DNA from 2 places in the Sphaerimonospora mesophila genome. Region 1 is predicted to be linked to the other one. Evidence: riboswitches for the same ligand, from Rfam matches in the RefSeq annotation. Region 1 holds a riboswitch; the other holds the start of a gene.
What was found. Region 1 has a riboswitch for thiamine pyrophosphate ahead of thiC (phosphomethylpyrimidine synthase ThiC). Riboswitches for the same ligand answer to the same signal wherever they lie in the genome.
Positions count from the first base shown of each region.

Region 2: linked by a shared signal. The riboswitch ahead of thiO (glycine oxidase ThiO) and the one ahead of thiC (phosphomethylpyrimidine synthase ThiC) in region 1 are both predicted to bind thiamine pyrophosphate.

Region 1 is NZ_BCBX01000031.1:213,199-220,315, reverse strand. Features, by position in the region: gene AP234_RS05370 (thioredoxin domain-containing protein) at 1-715, shown strand, start outside; gene AP234_RS05365 (cytochrome c biogenesis CcdA family protein) at 712-1,584, shown strand; gene AP234_RS05360 (ArsR/SmtB family transcription factor) at 1,817-2,389, shown strand; gene AP234_RS05355 (SRPBCC family protein) at 2,382-3,227, shown strand; gene AP234_RS05350 (ion transporter) at 3,464-4,291, shown strand; TPP riboswitch at 4,383-4,498, shown strand; gene thiC (phosphomethylpyrimidine synthase ThiC) at 4,587-6,173, shown strand; gene AP234_RS05340 (putative protein N(5)-glutamine methyltransferase) at 6,392-7,117, shown strand, end outside.
Region 2 is NZ_BCBX01000060.1:850-7,966, forward strand. Features, by position in the region: partial or broken gene AP234_RS32445 (DNA-directed RNA polymerase subunit beta) at 1-735, opposite strand, end outside; gene pknB (Stk1 family PASTA domain-containing Ser/Thr kinase) at 1,115-3,121, opposite strand; gene AP234_RS32455 (thiazole synthase) at 3,197-3,964, opposite strand; gene thiS (sulfur carrier protein ThiS) at 3,961-4,161, opposite strand; gene thiO (glycine oxidase ThiO) at 4,158-5,300, opposite strand; TPP riboswitch at 5,300-5,412, opposite strand; gene AP234_RS32470 (FAD-dependent oxidoreductase) at 5,502-6,686, shown strand; gene AP234_RS32475 (Rv2175c family DNA-binding protein) at 6,730-7,104, shown strand; gene thiE (thiamine phosphate synthase) at 7,116-7,117, shown strand, end outside.

The sequences.
Region 1 (7,117 bases):
CATCCTTGGTCTAGCCTCACTCACCGCGACCCCCGGCGGTCCCTCGAACGCGCCGGTCGCCACCCCTTCCACCTCGGCGACCGACGGTGCGCAGACGCAGATGTCGCCGGAGTTGGAAAGGGCGTTGCTCGCCCTGGCCCGGCGTGACGCCGACGACGGCAGCGCCGTGGGGCGCGCGGACGCGCCCGTCGTCATGATCGAGTACGCCGACTTCCAGTGTGCGTACTGCGGAAAGTTCGCGCGAGACACCCACCCTCGGCTGATGAAGTACGTGCAGGACGGCACGCTTCGCATCGAATGGCGCAGTTTCCCGATCTTCGGTGAGGAATCGACGGCCGCCGCCCGTGCCGGATACGCCGCCGCCCAGCAGGGCAGGTTCTGGGAGTTCTACGGCATCGCCTTCGCGAAGGAGCGCAAGCTCAACAGCGGCGCCTTCGCCCCCGGCAAGCTGGAGAAGATGGCTCGCGAGGCGGGCGTGCCCGATCTCGGCCGCTTCCGCACGGACATGGAGAGCAAGGCGGCCAAGGACGCCATCGACCGCGACAGCCAGGAGGGATACGCGATCGGGGTGACCAGCACCCCGGCGTTCCTGGTCAACACGCAGCCCATCTTGGGCGCCCAGCCGCTGGAGGTCTTCGAGGCCGCCATCGAGCAGGCCAGGTCGACCGCCGGCAAGCCCACGGTGACGTCGGCGCCGGAGGCGACGGGGCAATGACCGACATCGGGTATCTGGCCGCGTTCCTCGGTGGGCTGCTCGCGCTGCTCAGTCCGTGCAGCGCTCTCCTGCTGCCCGCCTTCTTCGCCTACGCCTTCGGCACCCCGGCAAGGCTGCTCGGCCGTACGCTGCTCTTCTATGCCGGGCTGTGCACCACCCTGGTGCCCCTCGGCGCGGCCGGATCGCTGGCCGGGCGGCTGTTCTACGGCCACCGCGACCTGCTCGTGGCCATCGGCGGCTGGACGGTCATCGCCCTGGGCGTCGCCCAGGTGCTGGGGCTCGGCTTCGCCTCGCGCCGCATGCAGGAGAAGGCGGCCGGCATCCGACCCGGATCGGCGGGGTCGGTCTACGTGCTCGGCACGGTGTACGGCCTGGCCGGGTTCTGTGCCGGGCCCGTCCTCGGCAGCGTGCTGGCCGTGTCCGCGATCGGCGGCGACCCGGTGTACGGCGGGGCGCTGCTGGCCGTCTACGCGCTCGGCATGGCCTTCCCGATGTTCCTGCTCGCGCTGATGTGGGACCGGTTCCACCTGGGCGGCAGGCGCTGGCTCCGGGGGCGGGGCTTCCGCCTGGGGCCGCTGCACCTGCACACCAACTCGCTGCTGTCCGGGGTCTTCTTCATCCTCCTCGGAGTGCTGTTCTTGCTCTTCGACGGGGCCTCGGCCCTCCCCGGGCTCCTGGGGGTGGACGCGGAGTACGCCGCCGAGCAGTGGGTGAGCCGGATCTCCTCCGGTGTCTCCGACGCAGCGGTCCTCCTGCTCGCCGCCGCCGTCATCGCCGCGGTGATCCTGGTCGTCCGCTTCCGCCGCTCCGCCCCCTCGTCGGGCGGAACGGACGAGGTGACCGAGCCGGGCGAGAAATCCTCACGGTGAATCTCCTCCCCCGCTGACCGACCTGCCGGTCGGCGGGGCAGTGGTCAGAAGTCGCGCGCGGCGTACGACGAAGCCATCGAGCCGGCGGGCGACACGGCCGAGACCGGCTACCTGATCGGCCGTCGCCGTCAGCGTCGAGTTCCGCGTCCTCATTGCGGGTCGGCGCGAGCCTTGCCGATCCTCGCGTGAGCCATTGACAAAATGCTTTTTTACGTACAAGCTTGTTTTTGCGATGAGAGACGTCCTGTACCTGGAACAGATCGAGCAGGCCGAGGCACTGCTCAAGCCGCAGCGCATCGAGGTGCTGCGGCAGCTGGCCGAGCCACGCACCTGCACAGAGGTCGCGGCCCGGCTGGATCAGACGCCGCAGCGCGTCTACTACCACGTCAAACGCCTGGTCGAGGCGGGACTGGTCGAGCAGGTGTCCGAGCGGCGGGTGCGCGGCATCCACGAGGGCATCTATCGGGCCTGCGCCCGCTCGTACTGGCTGTCGCCCCGGCTGGTCGGCCGGGTCGGCGGGCTGCGCCGGCCCCAGGACGAGCTGAGCCTGGGCTACCTGCTCGACCTGGTGGAGGAGGTCCAGTCCGACATCGCGGCGCTCGACCGCGACGCGCCGGAGCTGCCCTCCATCGGCGTGTCCGGCGAGATCCGCGTCCCGGCCGAGCGCCGCCAGGAGTTCCTGGCCGACCTGAGGTCCGCACTACAGACGATCTTCACCCGTTACGGCGGAGCCGAGGGCGACGCCTTCAAACTCGCCGTGGCCTGCTACCCGAAGCCCCATCCCCAAGGAGAGACCGATGACTGAGCCGATGACGCTCCACGCCCGCCTGGCCGCCCCGGTCAAGGACGTCCACCAGGCACTCACCGACCCGGCGGCGCTGCGCGTCTGGCTGGCCGAGCACGCCGAGGTGGACCTGCCGGAGCGGTACGAGTTCTGGGGGCGCTACACCCCCGAGGGCGACGCGCCCCACCAGCGGCTGCTGCACGCCGACGACCGAACGCTGCGGCTGGCCTGGTCACTCGACGGCGTGGAGACCACCGTGGAGATCACCCTGGCGGAGGACGGTCCGGAGTCGACCATCCTGACCCTCTCGCAGAGCCACTTCGACTACCAGGAGATGATCAGCGGAAGCAGCATCCGCGGGGTCCTGCAGACCTTCTGGTGCCAGGCGCTCGCCAACCTGGCCGACTACGTGGAGGGCCGCGAGATCGGCCCCCGCTGCGACTTCACCGACCCGGTGCTGCGGGGCGAGGTCGTCATCGCCGCCCCCGTCGAGAAGGTGTACCACTCCTTGATCGACTCCGCCGAGGTCAGCGCGTGGTTCGGCTTCCCGATCGAGATCGAGCCGCAGGTCGGCGGCCGCTTCGCGATGGGCGGCATCGACAACGACCCGCAGCCCGCCAAGATCATCGATCTCGACCCCGGCCGTTCGATCTCCGTCGACTGGGGCTCCGCGGGTGTCATGTCCTGGGAGCTGGAGGGCTCGGAGGGCCACACCAGGCTCACGTTCGTGTCGAGTGGCTTCGACGAGACCCGTCCGCCGTACGCCGGCTGGGGTGGCTGGCTGGCCGGCGTGGCCGAGCTGCGCCGCTTCCACGAGCTGGACGACTGGCGCCCGATCCTGCTGGCAGAGGCGCCCTGATCCGGGCTGAACGCATAAAGACGAGCGAGAGGACCGATCACCTGGGTCCGGGGGCTCCGATTCGCGTCTCCGGCCCAGGACGTCGAAGAGCACGTGACCATCATCCGCGACGACCGCCGCTCCCTGCGGGAACGGGCCCTGTGGCGGCCGCCCGGCCCGGGCCCGCACCACGGCCGGCGGCACGGGCAACGTAGGATTTCGGGCGATCAAGGAATCTCGCCCCCAGGAGTTTCGGCTTGCCCGCTTTCTCACGTGAACGGCTCCGCACCGTGGTGGATGCTCCGGCGTTCCAACGCACCGTCATCGCCGTGATCACGCTGAACGGGATCACCCTCGGGTTGGAGTCCTCCGCCGACCCGACGGGCCGATACTCGACGGCCTTCTTCCTGATCGACCACGCCATCACGGCGATCTTCGTGGTGGAGATGGTCCTGCGGATCTCCGCGAAGGGGAAGGCGTTCTTCCGCGACCCGTGGAGCTGGTTCGACCTGATCGTCGTCGGGGCGGCGCTCGTCCCGGCCTCGCAGTCGATGTCGATCCTGCGGCTGTTCCGGTTCCTGCGCGTCCTGCGGCTGGTCTCCGTGGTCCCCAACATGCGCCGCGTGGTCTCGGCGCTGTTCACCGCGATTCCGGGGCTGGCCTCCATCCTGGTCCTGCTGCTGCTGTTGCTGTACGTCGCCGCCGTCATCGGCGAACGGCTCTTCCGTGAGGCGGCGCCGCAGCACTTCGGGAACCTCGGAAAGTCGCTGTTCACGATGTTCACGGTGCTCACCGTGGAGAACTGGCCGCAGGTCGCCGAGGACGTGATGGCCACCGAGCCGCTGGCCTGGGTCTTCTTCGCCGGCTTCATCGTGGTCTCGGCGTTCTTCGTCCTCAACCTGCTCATCGGCGTGATCGTCTCCGCGATGGAGCAGGAGGTCAACGCCGTCCGGTGGGAGGAGGACCAGGCGCTGGAGCTGGAGCAGCACATCGCGGTGATGAAAGAGATCCGGGCGCTCAACGAGAAGATCGACCGGCTGGCCGCGGTCCTGCCGGACCCCGCCGACCACGCGCGCGGGGATTGACCGGAGACCGCTGCCGGTGGACATGGCCGCGATGGCGTGCAGGTAAGGCGATCACGCCCTTGCGCGTCATCCGGAGCCGGGTTACGGTGACGCCGTCCGACGCGGGAGCCCGGTGTGACCGGGCTGAGAGGACGGCTATCGATCAGCCGCCGACCGCCAGAACCTGCTCCGGGTAATGCCGGCGAAGGGAGTTGCGCAGATGAGCGACGCGCGTTCTTCCAGGTCTCGTCCTTCCGAAGGCCGTCCTTCCGGGCCCCGTTTCGCCAAGGTCCACGTGGGTGATCTGCGGGTGCCGATGCGCGAGGTCCTGCTGTCCAACGGCGAACGGGTACGGCTCTACGACACCTCCGGGCCGTACACCGACCCGGCCGTCACCACCGACCTCGGCCGGGGACTGCCACGGCTACGCGAGGAGTGGATCCGCGAACGCGGCGACGTCGCCCCGGGCGGCCCGGGCCGGGCGCTGCGCGCGACCGGCGCGCCGGTGACCCAGCTCGCCTACGCTCGGCGCGGCGTGATCACCCGGGAGATGGAGTTCGTCGCGGTCAGGGAGGGGGTGAGCCCCGAGTTCGTCCGGGAGAAGGTGGCCGCGGGACGGGCCATCATCCCGGCCAACGTCAACCACCCCGAAAGCGAACCGATGATCATCGGCCGCGACTTCCTCGTGAAGATCAACGCCAACATCGGCAACTCGGCGGTCACCTCCTCCATCGAGGAGGAGGTGGAGAAGATGACCTGGGCCACCCGCTGGGGCGCCGACACGGTCATGGACCTGTCCACCGGCCGGGACATCCACACCACCCGCGAGTGGATCATCCGTAACTCCCCCGTGCCGATCGGGACCGTACCCATCTACCAGGCACTGGAGAAGGTGGGCGGGGTGGCCGCCGACCTGTCGTGGGAGGTGTACCGCGACACCCTGATCGAGCAGTGCGAGCAGGGCGTCGACTACATGACCGTGCACGCCGGGGTCCGCCTGGCGTACGTGCCGCTGACCACCCGCCGCAAGACCGGCATCGTCTCGCGCGGCGGGTCGATCATGGCGGCGTGGTGCCTGGCACATCACCGGGAGAGCTTCCTGTACGAGCACTTCGCGGAGATGTGCGAGATCCTCGCCGCCTACGACGTGGCGTTCTCCCTCGGCGACGGGCTGCGGCCGGGCTCGATCGCCGACGCCAACGACGAGGCCCAGTTCGCCGAGCTGCGCACACTGGGTGAACTGACCGCGATCGCCCGGGAGCACGACGTGCAGGTGATGATCGAGGGCCCCGGTCACGTGCCGATGCACAAGATCAAGGAGAATGTGGAGCTGCAGCGCGAGCTGTGCGACGACGCCCCCTTCTACACGCTCGGGCCGCTGGTCACCGACATCGCCCCCGGCTACGACCACATCACCTCCGGCATCGGCGCCGCCATGATCGGCTGGTACGGCACGGCCATGCTGTGCTACGTCACTCCCAAGGAGCACCTCGGCCTGCCCGACAGGGACGACGTGAAGACCGGCGTGATCACCTACAAGATCGCGGCGCACGCCGCCGACCTGGCCAAGGGCCATCCGCTGGCCCAGGCGTGGGACGACGCGCTGTCGGAGGCGAGGTTCGAGTTCCGCTGGGAGGACCAGTTCGACCTGTCGCTCGACCCCGACACGGCCCGGTCGTTCCACGACGAGACGCTCCCGGCCGCACCCGCCAAGACCGCGCACTTCTGCTCCATGTGCGGTCCGAAGTTCTGCTCCATGAAGATCAGCCATGACCTTCGGCGGTTCGCCGCCGAGCGGGGGCTGACGGAGTCGGAGGCGCTCACGGCGGGGATGGCCGAGAAGTCCGCCCAGTTCCGCGACCAGGGCGGCGCCGTTTACGTCCCGATCACCGATCGGCCCTGAACCGGTCGCCGTTGCCCGTCGTACGGCCCGCCGAGCCGTATGACGGGCCGTACGACGGGCCGGCCGCCGGGGGCCGTGACCGCCTCTGATAGCGTTTGCGCCTCGCAAGTGATCGTCCCGAGGAGGTGAGCCCCATTTCCGTCAGATCGGGTCGGGTGCTCCCCTCCCCTCGCCCCGCGTAGGCGATCGGAGCCCCACGGCATTCCGAAAGGCGCCCTATGTCGGGTTCCTCTTCTCCCCTGCTCCCCATGTCCGAGATCGTGGCCAGGCTCCGGTCGGCCGGCTGTGTCTTCGCCGAGGACGAGGCGGGTCTGCTCGTCCGCGCCGCGCGTACACCGGACGAGCTGGCCGCGATGGTGGCGCGGCGAGCGTCCGGTCTCCCCCTCGAACACGTCGTGGGCTGGGCGGAGTTCTGCGGCCTGCGGATGGCGGTGGAGCCAGGGGTGTTCGTCCCCCGCCGCCGCACCGAGTTCCTCGCACGCCAGGCGATCGCGCTCATCCGCGGCCTGCCCGCCCGCACCCGGCCCGTGGTGGTCGACCTGTGCTGCGGCTCCGGCGCCATAGGGGCCGCGCTGGCAGCGGCGGCGGGCACGGCTCACCCGGTCGAGTTGCACCTCGCCGACATCGATCCGGCGGCGGTGCGGTGCGCCCGCCGCAACGTCGACGGCGTGGGCGGCCGGGTGCATCGGGGCGACCTGTACGACGCGCTGCCCGGCACGCTGCGCGGCCGGGTCGACGTCCTGGTCGCCAGCGCGCCCTACGTGCCCACCGAGGCGATCGGGCTGCTGCCGCCGGAGGCCCGCCTGCACGAACCGCAGGTGGCGCTGGACGGCGGAGCCGACGGGCTGGACATCGTGCGGCGAGTGATCGCCGAGGCGCCGGACTGGCTCGCGCCGGGCGGCCACCTGCTGGTCGAGACGGGCCGGAACCAGGCGCGACCGGCC
Region 2 (7,117 bases), on a different contig from region 1:
CTCCAGCGTGGCCCGCATCGACTCGTACTGACCGAAACGCTCCAGAATCCGGTCGTTCGTCCAGCCGAGCGCCTTGAGCAGCACCGTCACCGGCTGCTTACGCTTGCGATCGACGCGGACACCGACGCTGTCGCGCTTGTCGATCTCGAATTCCAGCCAGGCGCCACGTGTGGGGATGACCCGGCAGCCGAACAGGTCCTTGTCGGAGGTCTTGTCGACCGTGCGGTCGAAGTAGACGCCGGAGGACCGGACGAGCTGCGAGGTCACGACACGCTCGGTGCCGTTGATGATGAACGTGCCCTTGGAGGTCATGAGCGGGAAGTCGCCCATGAACACCGTCTGGCTCTTGATCTCACCGGTCTCGTTGTTGATGAACTCCGCCGTGACGAACATCGGGGCGGAGTAGGTCATGTCCTTGTCCTTGCACTCCTCGATGGAGTACTTGGGCGGCTCGAACCGATGGTCACGGAACGACAAGGACATGTTCCCGGAGAAGTCCTCGATGGGACTGATCTCCTCGAAGATCTCTTCGAGACCTGATTGGAGGGGAACGTCCTTGCGCCCGGCCTGGCGAGCCGCCTCGACCCGGGCCTTCCACTTCTCGTTGCCGACCAGCCAGTCGAACGACTCGGTCTGCAGAGCGAGAAGGTCGGGAACCTCGAGGGGCTCCTTGATGCGCGCGAAGGAGACGCGACTGGAAGCGGATACGGCGGAGGCGTTGCGCGAGGCTGCCAACGGATGTCCTTCCGGAAGGTGCGGACGGAATCGAACTGCGCGCATACCAAACGGCCCGGAGGGATCCGGGCTGTCAGAAGGTAGTGCGAGAAAGCAGCATAGCGCGAATTATAAACGAATGACCACTCATACCAGCAGTGTCAACCTCGCTGCCGCCTTCAGTGTGTCACGGCGGGTTTGGACTCGTCAACTCTTCTGGCCGCGATCCGCTTCGGTCGCGATCCACCTGAATCGAACCAGCGGAACGGGGACAGGGGGCCGGCCGTCGCCATTCGGGCCACCCGTACGGCAGGCCGTATTCAGGCAACCCGTACGGCAGGCCGGCCCGGAAGAAGAGCCGTCACAGGGGAGAAAGGCCGACCCCGGACCCGTCGGGCGGTCAGTGCCAGATGGTGATGGTGGAGCCCATGGGCTGCCGGCCGCGGGGGTTCTCCTCGATGACGCGGCGGGTGCCGACGAGCTTGCGTACCTTGACCTGGAAACCGGCAGCCTTCAGCTCGCGCTGGGCGTCTTTCAACGCCCGAAACCGGACATCGGGCACCACCACGAAGTCGGGGGAGGACTCGGAGTCGTCGTTCTCCCAGGGCCAGTGCCAGCCCTCGTCCGGTCCCTTGGAGACCGTCAGCCGGACGCTGTCCCCGGCCGTGACCGGTGTGCCACCGACCGGGTCCTGAGCGATCACCGTGCCGCGCGGGGCGCTGTTGTCGGTCTCGTCGACCTGGACGTTGAAGCCCTTGTCGCGCAGGAACTTCTCGGCCTGGTCGCGCATCATCTGGCTGACGTCCGGCATGAGCAGGCCGAGGCTGATCACCAGGTTGACGCTGCCGCCCTTCTTGACGCGTTTGCCGACGGCCGGGTTGGTGCCGATGACCTGCCCACGGGGCACGGTGTCGCTCTGGTTCTTGCTCACCCGCCCGACGGCCAGGCCCGCCTCGGAGATCTTCGTCCGGGCCTCGGCTTCGCTGAGGTTGGCGACATTGGGCACCGGGACGGTCTCGGGACCGGCAGAGGGGATCAGCGTCAGCACCGACCCCCTGTCGACCTCGGCGCCCGGCCCAGGCTCGGTGTCGAGGACGTTGTCCTTCTCCACCTTGTCGTCGAATCTGGCCTGCCCGACCTTCACCTCGAAACCGGCGTTCAGCGCGGCCTGCCTGGCCAGCACGATGTTCTGCCCGACCAGGTCGGGCACCTTCACCGTGCGGCTCTGGGAGAACCACCAGCCGCTGAACGCGATCCCGGCGACCATCACGAGCGCCAGGCCGACGATGAACCAGTTGGGCCGCAGGGTCCGGCGCCGGGTCTTGGCGGAGATCCCGGCCGATCCGCGCGTCCCCGTCGGCAGCTCCGACAGCGGCTGGATCATGGTCTGCCCGGCCGCGTCGTCCTCGGCTCCGTCCTTGACGTAGACGAGCGGGGGAGGCGCCTGGAACACCCCCGGCTGCGAGCCGAGCGAGCCGAACGGGCCGGAGGGCGTACCGGTGGGAGAACCGGGGTGCCCGCCCGTGTGGTGCACCCTGTGCTGGGCGGTGTGACCCGTCCGGGGGATCCCCCGGTGCGTCTCCACGGCCGCGATCAGCATGGCGTTGGCGTCCGCCGGGCGCCGGGCCGGGTCCCTGTCCGTGGCCGCCGCGACGAGCGCGTCGAGCGACGGCGGCACGTCCGGCGCGATCGACGAGGGCGCGGGGACGTTGTCGTGGACGTGCCGGTAGGCGATCGACATCGGCGACTCGCCCGCGTACGGCTGCCGCCCGGTGAGCAGCTCGAACAGCAGGATGCCCGCGGCGTACACGTCGCTGCGCGCGTCGGCCTGGCCGGTGGTCACCTGCTCGGGCGACATGTAGCCGATGGTGCCGATCATCATGCTGGTCTTGGTCTGGTTGGTCGCCTCGATGGCGCGGGCCAGGCCGAAGTCGACGACCTTCACCCGGCCGTCGTCGGCCAGCAGCACGTTCTCCGGTTTGACGTCGCGGTGGATGAGCCCCGCCTGGTGGGCCGAGCCGAGCGCGGCCAGCACCGGGATGACCATCTCCAGCGCCTCGCGGGCCGGCAGCCGCTCGCGCTCGCGCAGGACGTCGCGGAGCGTCCGGCCGGGGACGTACTCCATCGACAGGTAGACGTGCGCCCCGTCGGTGCCCTGGTCGAAGACCTGCACGATGTTGGGGTGCGACAGCCCGGCCACCGACTTGGCCTCGCCGATGAAACGCCGGACGAACTGGGGGTCCTCGGCGAGCGAGCGGTGCATCACCTTGACGGCCACCGTGCGCTCGAGCCGGACGTCCAGGGCCAGGTAGACGGAGGCCATGCCGCCCCGGGCGATCCGGGACTCGACGCGGTAGCGCCCGTCGAGCAGCTGCCCGATGAGCGGGTCGGTTAGCGTCGTGTCCACCCGCCTGAGTTTACGGGTGTTTTGCCACTCGCAAGGCGCGGTAATCCCAAACCGAGACCTATCCCCGGCCCGCCGTCACCATCCCGGGGAGGAGGCCTCGGCGTAGCGCCGCCGGGGGATCCGCCCGGCGAGGTGCGCCAGCCGTCCCGCCGTGACGGCCGACCGCATCGCGGTCGCCATCAGGTCGGGCCGCTGGGCCCGGGTCACCGCGCTGGCCAGCAGTACGGCGTCGCAGCCCAGCTCCATCGCCAGCGCGGCGTCGCTGGCCGTGCCGATGCCCGCGTCGAGGATCACCGGGACGCCGGCCGCCTCCACGATCAACTCGATGTTGTGCGGGTTCCTGATGCCCAGCCCCGAGCCGATCGGCGCGCCGAGCGGCATCACCGCGGCGCAGCCGGCCTGCTCCAGCCGCCGCGCCAGCGCCGGGTCGTCGCCGATGTACGGAAGCACCGTGAACCCGTCGGCGACCAGTTGCTCGGCCGCGTCGAACGTCTCGATGGGGTCGGGCAGCAGCGTCCGCTCGTCGGCGATGACCTCCAGCTTCACCCAGTCGGTCTCCAGGGCCTCGCGGCCCAGCCGGGCGGTCAGCACGGCCTCCCCGGCGGTGTAGCAGCCCGCCGTGTTCGGCAGCGGCCTGACGCCGCGGGCCCGCAGCACGTCGAGCACCGAGCCCCGGGCCGCGGGGTCGAGCCGGCGCATCGCCACCGTGGTCAGCTCGGTCCCGGACGCCTCCAGCGCCTGGTCGAGCACCTCGAGGGAGGGCGCGCCGCCCGTCCCCATGATCAGCCTGGAGGCGAACTTCTCCCCGCCCAGGACGAAGACGTCCTCGCTCACCGTGGTCATCCTCCCTGCACCGCCGTCAGCACCTCGACCCGGTCACCCGGGGACAGCCGCGTCGTCGCCCAGGCGCCGCGGCTCACCACCTCGCCGTTCAGCGCCACCGCGATGCCCGCCGCCGCCGCGGTCAGGGTGCGTACGGCGACGATCACGGTCGCTTCGTCGTCCAGCGAGGTCTCGACCCCGTTGACGGTGACCTTCATTTGGCGAACCTCCCCGGATCGCAGAACTTCACGATCTCCGGCGCCGCGTCGCCGGTCAGAAAAGCGGCGGCGGCCGCCGCGGTGATCGGAGTGAGCAGGATGCCGTTGCGGTGGTGCCCGGTCGCCGCGAGCACGTCGATCTCCCGGCTCTCACCGGCGGGCCAGGGCGCGTCGACCGGCCCGATGAGCGGCAGGTTGTCGGGGGTGCCCGGGCGGAAGCCCACGGTCGTCTCGGCGAGCTCCAGCTCGGTCAGCCCCGGAACCAGCTCACGGGCGTCGCGCAGCAGCTCGTACACGCCTCCTGCCGTCACCCGGCCGTCGAAGCCCAGCTCCTCCACGGTCGCGCCGACCGTGATCTCGCCGTCGCCGCGCGGGACCAGGTAGGCGGGCGACCCGTGCACGAGCCCGCGCACGCACCTGGTGAGGAAGTCGGCGGGGCCGCGCAGCCGCAGGATCTGGCCCTTGACCGGCCGTACGGGCAGCCCGGGCAGCAGCCGCGACGACCACGACCCGGCCGCGACGACGACGCGCGGCGCGGCGGCCACCGTGCCGGAGGCCAGCCGCACCCCCCGCGGGGTGAGCTCGACGGCCCGCTCGGCGATGAGCGTGCCGCCGTTCCTGTCCAGCGCGGCGAGCAGGGCCCGCGCCACCAGGCGGGGGTTGACCCAGGCGTCGTCGCGGGCCAGCATGCCGCCGCGGATCGACGGCGAGAGCATCGGCTCCAGCTTCCGGCACTCGCGTCCGGTCAGCCGCTCCACCCGCAGGCCGAGCGTCTGCTCGAAGGTCGCGAGCTCGTCCAGTACGGCCATGTCGTCGGCGCTGTAGGCGATCTTCAGCGTGCCGTCGGAGCGGTAGTCGAGCCCGACACCGCTGTCGTCCTCCAGCTCGTCGCGGAACGACGGCCACAGCGCCAGCGAGGCGAGGCCGAGCCGTAGCTGCGGCTCCTCGGTGTAGGTGACCTCGCTCACCGGGGCGAGCATCCCGGCCGCCGCGTGCGTCGCGCCGCTGCCGGGGTCCGGATCCACGACCGCGACGGACATCCCCCGCCGGGCTGCACGCCAGGCGACCGACAGACCCTCGACACCGCCGCCCACCACGATCACGTCCGCGGCCGACGTCGCCTCCGGTGTGACTTCCACGCTCGGCACCATCCGCTCCCTTCGCCGGCATTACCCGGATCAGGTTCTCTGGCGGTCGAGAGCCTTCCGCTCTCCTCTCAGCCCGGACCGCCGGGCTCCCGCGCGTCTTACGTCCTCTTGCGTCCCCAACCCTAGCAGTTGCCCAACTCGTTACCAGATCGGGATTGGCGTGCGCCGGGGTTGACAATCTATGGTCAAGATGTGGATCACGTCGTGGTTGTGGGGGCCGGTCTGGCCGGCGTACGGAGCATCGAGGCGCTGCGCGCCCAGGGGTACGCCGGGCGGATCACGTTGATCGGCCAGGAACGGCACCGCCCCTATGACAGGCCGCCGCTGTCGAAGGCGGTGCTGCTCGGCGAGACGGACTCGACCGTCGTCGACTCCGATCTCGACGCGCTGGACGTACGGCTGTGCCTGGGCGCCGCGGCGAAGGGCCTGCGCGATGGCGTGGTGGAGACGACCGAGGGCGAGGTGGACTACGACGGCCTCGTCATCGCCACCGGCGCGGCGCCGATCCGGCTGCGCGGTGAGGGCCGCCAGCACGTGCTGCGCACCATCGACGACGCGATCGCGCTGCGCGAGCGGCTGGTCGCCGGGGCCCGGGTCGCGGTGATCGGCGCCGGCTGGATCGGCGCCGAGGTGGCGACGGCGGCGGCCAGGGCCGGCTGTGCGGTGACCGTGATCGAGGCCGGCGAGACGCCGCTCGCCGCCGCCCTCGGCCCCGACGTCGGCGGCCACACCATCCCCTGGTACGCCGAGGCGGGCGTGGAGCTGCGGCTCGGCGCGATGGTCGGCACGGTCGACTCCGGCGGCGTCACGCTCATGTCGGGCGCCCGGGTCAAGGCCGACGTCGTGGTGACCGGTGTCGGCGTGCGCCCCGCTGTCGGGTGGCTGAAGGGATCGGGTGTCGAACTGGACAACGGCGTGCTCGTCGACGAGCACCTGAAGACGGCGCTGCCCGGCGTGGTCGCGGTCGGCGACTGCGCGAACTGGTGGTCGCGCAGGTTCCGGCGGCGGCTGCGGGTCGAGCACTGGGACACCGCCCTCAGCGCCCCGGACACGGCGGCGGCCACGCTGCTGGGGGAGGAGGCGGTCTATGACCCCGTGCCGTACTTCTGGTCAGAGCAGTTCGGCAGGATGGTCCAGTTCGCCGGGCACCCGCAGCACGGCCCGGCCGTACGGCTGCTGCGGCGCGGCGACCCCCACACCGACGCGAAGTGGACGGTGTGCTGGCTGACCAGGGAAGACAGGCTGACGGCCCTCCTCACCGTGGACCGTCCGCGCGACGTGGTCCAGGGCCGTCGCATCGTCGAGGGCGGCCGCAAGGTCGATCCGGTCAGGCTGGCCGATCCGGCCGTACCGCTCCGCGACTGCATCCTGAACTAATCGAGGTGTTTCGCGGCCGCCTGCCTGTGGTAATGGTGGTTTCGTGACACTTACTGTTGCACAGATCGACCCGGAAACCGACCAGCTCGTGGGGGAATGGCTCCTCCTCTCAGAGGCCGCGCAGAGCCTGGGGCTCACGATCGGCCGCACCAAGCAACTTCTCAAGGACAAGAAGCTCGTCGGCGTCCGCAGGGGCGGCGGCGAGCCACAGGTGCCGGCGGCGTTCATCGCCGACGGTGACGTGCTGAAGGGGCTTCCCGGCACGCTGACCGTCCTGGCCGACGCCGGGTACGACCCGGTCGAGTCGATCCGCTGGCTGTTCACCCCGGACGACTCGCTCCCCGGGTCGCCGATCGACGCGATCAGGGCGGGCCGGCACACCGAGGTCAAGCGCAGGGCCCAGGCGCTCGGGTTCTGACGTTGACCGATAT